One region of the Saccharospirillum sp. HFRX-2 genome, then DNA from elsewhere that is predicted to be linked to it. Evidence: predicted binding sites of a transcription regulator. Region 1 holds the regulator's gene; each other region holds the start of a gene.

Region 1 (2,271 bases):
CATGACTGCCCAGACCCTCGCTGAGAAAAAATCGCGCACCGAATTCAACAAGCTGCAAAAACGCTTGCGCCGGGAAACCGGCCGCGCCATCGCTGACTTCAACATGATTGAAGACGGCGACACCATCATGGTCTGCCTGTCCGGCGGCAAAGATTCCTACACCATGCTCGATATCCTGATCAGCCTGCAGCGCAGCGCCCCGGTCGACTTCAAGCTGGTGGCCGTCAATCTGGACCAGAAACAACCGGGTTTCCCGGAACACATCCTGCCGGAGTACCTGAAAAACCTGGGCGTGCCTTATCACATCCTGGAACGCGATACTTACAGCGTGGTTCAGGAAATGGTGCCCGAAGGTAAAACCACCTGTGGCATCTGTTCGCGGCTGCGGCGCAGCACGCTCTACGCCTTTGCTGACCAGATCGGCGCCACCAAGGTTGCCTTAGGCCACCATCGCGACGACATTCTGGAAACGCTGTTTCTGAACATGTTTCACGGCGGCAAGCTTAAAGCCATGCCCCCCAAGCTGTTGTCCGACAGTGGCACCAACGTGTTGATCCGGCCGTTGGCCTATTGCCGCGAAAGCGATATCGAGCAATACGCCATCGAGCGTGAATTCCCGATCATTCCATGCAACCTCTGTGGTTCGCAGGACAATCTGCAGCGTCAATCCATCAAAGCCATGCTGCGCGACTGGGAAAAACAGCATCCGGGCCGCGTCGAAAATATTTTTCGGTCCATCCAGAACATCGCACCGTCCCAACTGGCGGACCGTGAACAATTCGATTTTCTGTCGCTACAGGCGACGGGCATCCCATTAGCGCCGGTTAATGAGGGCAGTGAATACAGCCCAATGGCGCAAACCCGCGTCAATACCTGGGTTCCGTCGAACGACGATTGAGCCACAACCCTGTACAGCACGACGGTTTCGGCTAAGATGGCGAACAACAGATAATCGGCGTTCTACTCTGGCTGTAGGAAGGTGATTATCCCACCCTTGGACGGGAGAGAAACGATGTCGCTGACCACTCACTGCAGCAATTGCAGTCTGCATCCGTTGTGCCTGCCGCTGTCACTGAAAACCAGTGAAATGGACAAACTGGATGCGATCATCCGCCGTGGCCGACCGATCAAAAAAGGCGAGTTACTGTTTGCGCAGGGTGAACCTTTCAATTCGGTCTTTGCCGTACGGACCGGTACCGTTAAAACCTATACCCTGACTCAGGAAGGTGATGAACAGATCACCGGCTTCCATCTGGCCAGCGAACTGGTTGGCCTGGACGCCTACGACTCTCCGGTTTACCCAGCCACAGCCCGCGCCCTGGAAACCACCAACGTTTGTGAAATTCCGGTTGATCGTCTGGATGCGTTATCGGGCCAGTTGCCAGAGTTGCGTCGTCAACTGCTGCGTTTGATGGGTCGCGAACTGCGTGAAGACCAACAAATGATGTTGCTGCTGAGCAAGAAGAGCGCCGAAGAACGCATCGCCTCCTTCCTGCTCAACCTCGCTGCCCGCTTCCGCCGCCGGGGCTACTCCGGCACCCAGTTCCGGCTGACCATGGCGCGCAGCGACATTGCCAACTATCTGGGCATGGCGGTAGAGACCGTTAGCCGCGTATTCACCCGTTTCCAGCGCCAGGGCATCCTGGCCGATAGCAGCAGTGCGCGGGATATCGAAATCGTCGACCTGACTGCGCTGACCCAGATGGCCTCTCTGGCCGACTGCGAGCGCCTGGAACTGGGCATCAGCGCCTGAATTGATCTAGATCAACTGGCCGCCGGCGCGGCCTTGATCCACATCAATAGCCCCATCCCGACCTCCCCTAGACTGATACACATCCTCCAGTCCAAGGGGTTCCAACCATGTATTTCGACACTGTAGTTATCGCTGGCTTAGTCACTGTGGCTCTGATGTTCGCCTTCTTCGGCGGCATTGCTTGGTTCGTGCGTCAAGACTTACGCGCTCATCCGGAAAATGGCGCCTCAGCGGACGACCAGGAACGCCGGTAAGCCTCGATCATATAGCCGGCAATGGAAAAACCGGGCGGGAATTGCGGCAGCTGGTCGACGTGAAACCACTGCGCATCGGCAATTTCACCTGGTTCCGGAACGATGTCGCCACCGGCGTAGTCGGCCCAGAAGCCGAGCATCAACTGATGCGGGAACGGCCAGGTCTGGCTGCCCTGGTAGCGCAGATTGGTCACTTCGACGCCGACTTCCTCGCGGATTTCGCGGTGTACCGCCTGCTCCAGCGACTCACCAGTCTCGACAAAA
Region 2 (2,271 bases), on a different contig from region 1:
AGCGCGGCTTGGCGATGCGGTGACGGGTACTCAGCCAGAAGGCATAGAGGAAGACCGCCAGCATCAGGAAACCGGAGGCGACCATGATGCGGAAGCTCCAGAACAGCGGTGCCACTTTCGGGATGCTGTATTCAACGGCGTTATCGATGGCCGCTTGCGATGGCTTGGTGATGTCGTCGGTAAATGGCTGCAGCAGCATGGCGTAGCCGAGGTCGTCTTTGTTGGCATCGAACACCGCTTGCTGTTCGTCCGTTGCGGTACCGGCGCGGACTTCATCGAGCAGCGCGTAGGCGTCGACGCCGCTGATGATGCGCTCGCGGTGAATCTCTTTGAGATCCTTCAGACCGACCACTTCTTCATCCAACGAACGCGTCGCGATGATGCCCATTACCCAGGGAATCTTGATGGCGAAATCGGTGGATTCGGTTTCGTCATTAGGGAAGCCGATCAGCGTAAAGCCAGCCGGAGCGGGTTCGGTTTCCCATTCGGCTTCGACCGCAGCCAGTTTCACTTGCTGCACGTCGCCCAGCTCGTAACCGCTTTCGTCACCGAGAATGATGACCGACAGCGTAGACGCCAGACCAAAGCTTGCAGCAATGGCGAACGAGCGCCGCGCGAAAGCAATGTGGCGGTTGCGCAACAGATAATAAGCGGAAATCGCCAGCACAAAGATGGCAGCGGTGACGTAACCGGCAGAGACGGTGTGCACGAATTTCACCTGAGCGACCGGGTTCAGCAGTACCTCGGCAAAGCTCTGCATTTCCATGCGCATGGTATCGAGGTTCAACGCGCTGCCGATGGGGTATTGCATCCAGCCGTTAGCGATCAGAATCCACAACGCTGAAAGGTTGGAGCCCAGCGCAACCAGCCAGGTGACGGCCAAATGCTGCACACGGCTCAGTCGATCCCAGCCGAAGAAGAACAGACCGATAAAGGTGGATTCCAGGAAGAAGGCCATCAAACCTTCAATCGCCAGTGGCGCGCCAAAAATATCACCCACGTAGTGCGAGTAGTACGACCAGTTCATACCGAACTGGAATTCCATAGTGATGCCGGTGGCAACACCGAGCGCGAAGTTGATACCAAACAGCTTGCCCCAGAACTTGGTCATGTCGCGATAAATGGTTTTGCCCGTCATCACATAGACGGACTCCATAATCGCCAACATAAAGGTCATGCCCAGGGTCAGCGGCACGAAGATAAAGTGATACATGGCTGTCAGGGCGAACTGCAGCCTGGAAAGCTCGATCAGGGTTTCATTCATGGTCACATCCTCAGAGACCGGGAATGGAGTGGCCGGCACGGTGACCGGTCGGTTCGGATTTTGCGATGGCAACTATCGCGCAACCGGCATGGAGGGATCTTGACCTGAGTCAACAAGCAGTAAAGGCCGTGGCTGACAGCGAATCAAGAAAGATCAGAGACGCCAGCGGACAGATGCGACTCCTGCCGATTTAACCTCAAGGCGCTTACGCCGATAACTTTAAAAGCAAGGGTGTAACTGAGGGATGGGTATGACACTGATCATTAATAATGTGGCGATCGCTCCGGCTCAAGGAGACCAGGCGGCAACCACCACATCGCGCCATAAAATCATTGAAGGTTCGCCATTACCGGAAGTCGATTTGGCCGACTTCGCCACGGCAGAAATCACCATTGAGGCGGCCTCGCCAGATCCGACGCTGGAACAGAAGGCGGCGGATGGCAGGGCCAAAATGGATGCCATGCTATATGGTCTTGGGCCGTTGCGTTTTCCGGCGTCTGCAGCCTTGGCCAAGACCGAGCAATTGGAAGAACTGGTGGCTGAATTTGTACCAGAGCTCAGACGGGAGTCCTGGGACATCAGTGTGGACGACCAGGGTGAAACGGTAGTACTGGGTGACCTGCTGACCGACGAAGACAAAAGCTTTATTAAAAGCATGGCCTCGACTCTGGGTCTGGACGACGCCATGGCCGCTTATCGTGACGGCGTCATGGAAATGCTCGACATCAGCCGCAGTGTCCTCGGCCCGGCCGGCACCTGGGACCTGACCAAGGATAATTTCAGCGAGATTTTCCGCTTCCGCGAATTTGTTGAAGACGCAGGACCACCAGTGGATCGTTATCGCAGGAGCTTAGACGGTACCTATTTCAATACCTTGGGGGCCTTGCAGAAGCAGCTGTCAGAACGCGCCAGCCTGGTGCCCAGGACCGCTCTGTCGACCTACGTATAAAGCGCCTCGTCGTGCTCCAATAGTTTAGAGTTCGTCGTAACCCAGCGTCGGACGCAAC
Region 3 (2,271 bases), on a different contig from region 1:
ATGGCTTGGTTCGGACACTCTGGTTCGCACATATCGCAGTTGATGCAGCGCTCATTAATCAACAACGCCATCAGGCTGCACCCTGAGTTTGCGCCTTACGAGTTGTCTGGCCCGCTTTGAGGTTGCGCATCAGCAAGGCGTAATCTAAATCGATGTCTTCCGGCAACGAGATAAACACTCGGTGGCCACTGCCTTTGGCGTCATCAATCTCAGCGCCCTGAGCGTTGCGCATCACTCTGAGCGTGAAGGTGACATTGCCCTGGGGCGTCATCAGTTCCAGATTGTCGCCACTGCAGAATTTATTTTTAGCGATAACCTCAGCCCAGCCATCGCGACGCTCACCGCTGAACTCGCCAACGAACTGCTGCTGTTCGGACACCGAATGGCCGTAGTCGTAATTCTGATGAGCGTCATGTGAGTGACGGCGTAAAAAGCCTTCGGTATAACCGCGATGCGCTAGGTTTTCCAAGGTACTCATCAGGCTCTTATCAAAGGGCTTACCAGCAACCGCATCGTCGATGGCTTTACGGTAAACCTGAGCCGTACGCGCGCAGTAATAAAACGACTTAGTACGGCCTTCAATTTTTAACGAATGAACGCCCAGTTGTGTCAGTCGCTCAACGTGTTGCACCGCACGCAAGTCACGCGAATTAAAAATGTAGGTGCCGTGCTCATCTTCGAAGGCGGTCATTTTTTCATCGGGTCGGTTAGCCTCGGTGAGCAACACCGGCTCGCTGTGAATCGGGCCTTCACCCAAGGTTGGATTCACAACTTCCACCACCTGACCAACATCATCTTCCCGACCCGATTGAACCGAATAAGACCAGCGACAGGCGTTAGTACAGGTGCCCTGGTTCGGATCACGCCGGTTCATATAACCCGACAACAAACAGCGCCCGGAATAAGCCATGCACAGCGCGCCATGAACAAAGACTTCCAGTTCAATATCCGGACAGTGTTCGCGAATATCGGCAATTTCATCGAGCGATAATTCACGCGATAAAATTACCCGCTCAATGCCCTGCCAGGCCCAGAATTTAACCGCCGCCCAGTTCACCGCATTGGCCTGCACCGACAGATGAATCGGCATTTCCGGAAACACCTCGCGCACCATCATGATCAAACCCGGATCGGACATAATCAGCGCATCCGGCGCCATCTCAATCACCGGTTGCAAGTCACGGATAAAGGTCTTCAACTTGGCGTTATGGGGCTGAATATTGCACACCACATAAAACCGCTTACCCAGCGCATGGGCTTCATCGATGCCGATCTTCAGATTGGCGTGATCAAATTCATTATTGCGCACCCGCAAGCTGTAGCGCGGCTGACCGGCGTAAACCGCATCGGCGCCATAGGCGAAGGCGTAACGCATATTTTTCAGGCTGCCAGCGGGGGACAGGAGTTCAGGGATAAAGGTATTTTTTAACAGCACTGCTAGATCGACCGGAATATTAGACAATGCTATTTAACGCGAACGACCGGCTGGTCGTACTGATTTATATCAACCTTAGATTAGCTTGACCGCCGGTCTAAAACGCCGCTATGTTGCCAACAAGGCTGTAGCAGGGTTCGACCAATGATGAGCTTGTGGCAAAGACGTACTTTGGCGGTATTAACTCTTGGCGGTGCCTGCATAGGCATCGTATCGGTTTTACAAGTATTGATTTCCAATCGTAATCCCGTCATCTGGGCGGCACTGCTTCTATATTGTCTGTACTACTGTTGGGGAGTCTGGCTGGGTATAAAATTACTTGAACGAAACCCAAATGCACCCGCACGGCTTCGCCTGTTTTGGCTCTTTCAGGTGCCTTTCTTAAGCTCACCTTTTCTGGGGTATTTTATTTCTACCGGTTTTTACTTAACAACGACGGTGGGATGGGAACCTATCCGTTGGCTGGTGAATTTTCAACTGGGCAGCATTTTTAGTTTCTCGATCAACGACAGCAGCCAGAGCTATCTTATCGGTTGCAATATTTTCGCACTGGCCGTCGTTATTTGGTTAGCTAAAAAACTAAACAACTCAGTTGATAGCGATGATCTAACTCAGCCTGACGCCGATAACGAAAACAAGGCTGAATGATCAGTCTTTGAATTCAGATTTATCCAACCCATGCTTACGCATCTTGTCATACAGTGTCTTGCGTGCCAGACCCAAGCTCACCATGGTGTCCTTGATCGAACCCTGGTTATCGCGCAGCGCCGATTGCAATAAGGAACGTTCAAAACCATCCATCATTTCTGTCAGCGTGCGGCGGTTGGCAACTTCCG

Evidence for each region. Region 1 encodes FNR, which switches genes on or off when oxygen is low (the NO sensors DNR and NnrR bind a similar motif). Its sites were predicted from a motif close to TTGATNTANATCAA; they were not measured.
Region 2: a site for FNR is predicted at 1,364-1,377, ahead of ABMA60_RS07105 (cytochrome ubiquinol oxidase subunit I). Genes of this name have one in related genera too.
Region 3: a site for FNR is predicted at 1,495-1,508, ahead of yegQ (tRNA 5-hydroxyuridine modification protein YegQ). Genes of this name have one in related genera too.

Annotation. Positions count from the first base shown of each region.
Region 1 covers NZ_JBEBMU010000004.1:240,398-242,668, forward strand. Annotated here, with positions in the region: gene ttcA (tRNA 2-thiocytidine(32) synthetase TtcA) at 2-898, shown strand; gene fnr (fumarate/nitrate reduction transcriptional regulator Fnr) at 1,013-1,753, shown strand; gene ccoM (cytochrome c oxidase subunit CcoM) at 1,861-2,007, shown strand; gene nudC (NAD(+) diphosphatase) at 1,962-2,271, opposite strand, start outside.
Region 2 covers NZ_JBEBMU010000002.1:116,365-118,635, forward strand. Annotated here, with positions in the region: gene ABMA60_RS07105 (cytochrome ubiquinol oxidase subunit I) at 1-1,264, opposite strand, end outside; gene ABMA60_RS07110 (hypothetical protein) at 1,515-2,213, shown strand; partial or broken gene metH (methionine synthase) at 2,238-2,271, opposite strand, start outside.
Region 3 covers NZ_JBEBMU010000005.1:42,545-44,815, reverse strand. Annotated here, with positions in the region: gene ABMA60_RS11785 (YfhL family 4Fe-4S dicluster ferredoxin) at 1-71, opposite strand, end outside; gene yegQ (tRNA 5-hydroxyuridine modification protein YegQ) at 71-1,414, opposite strand; gene ABMA60_RS11775 (hypothetical protein) at 1,580-2,083, shown strand; gene ABMA60_RS11770 (sigma-54-dependent transcriptional regulator) at 2,084-2,271, opposite strand, start outside.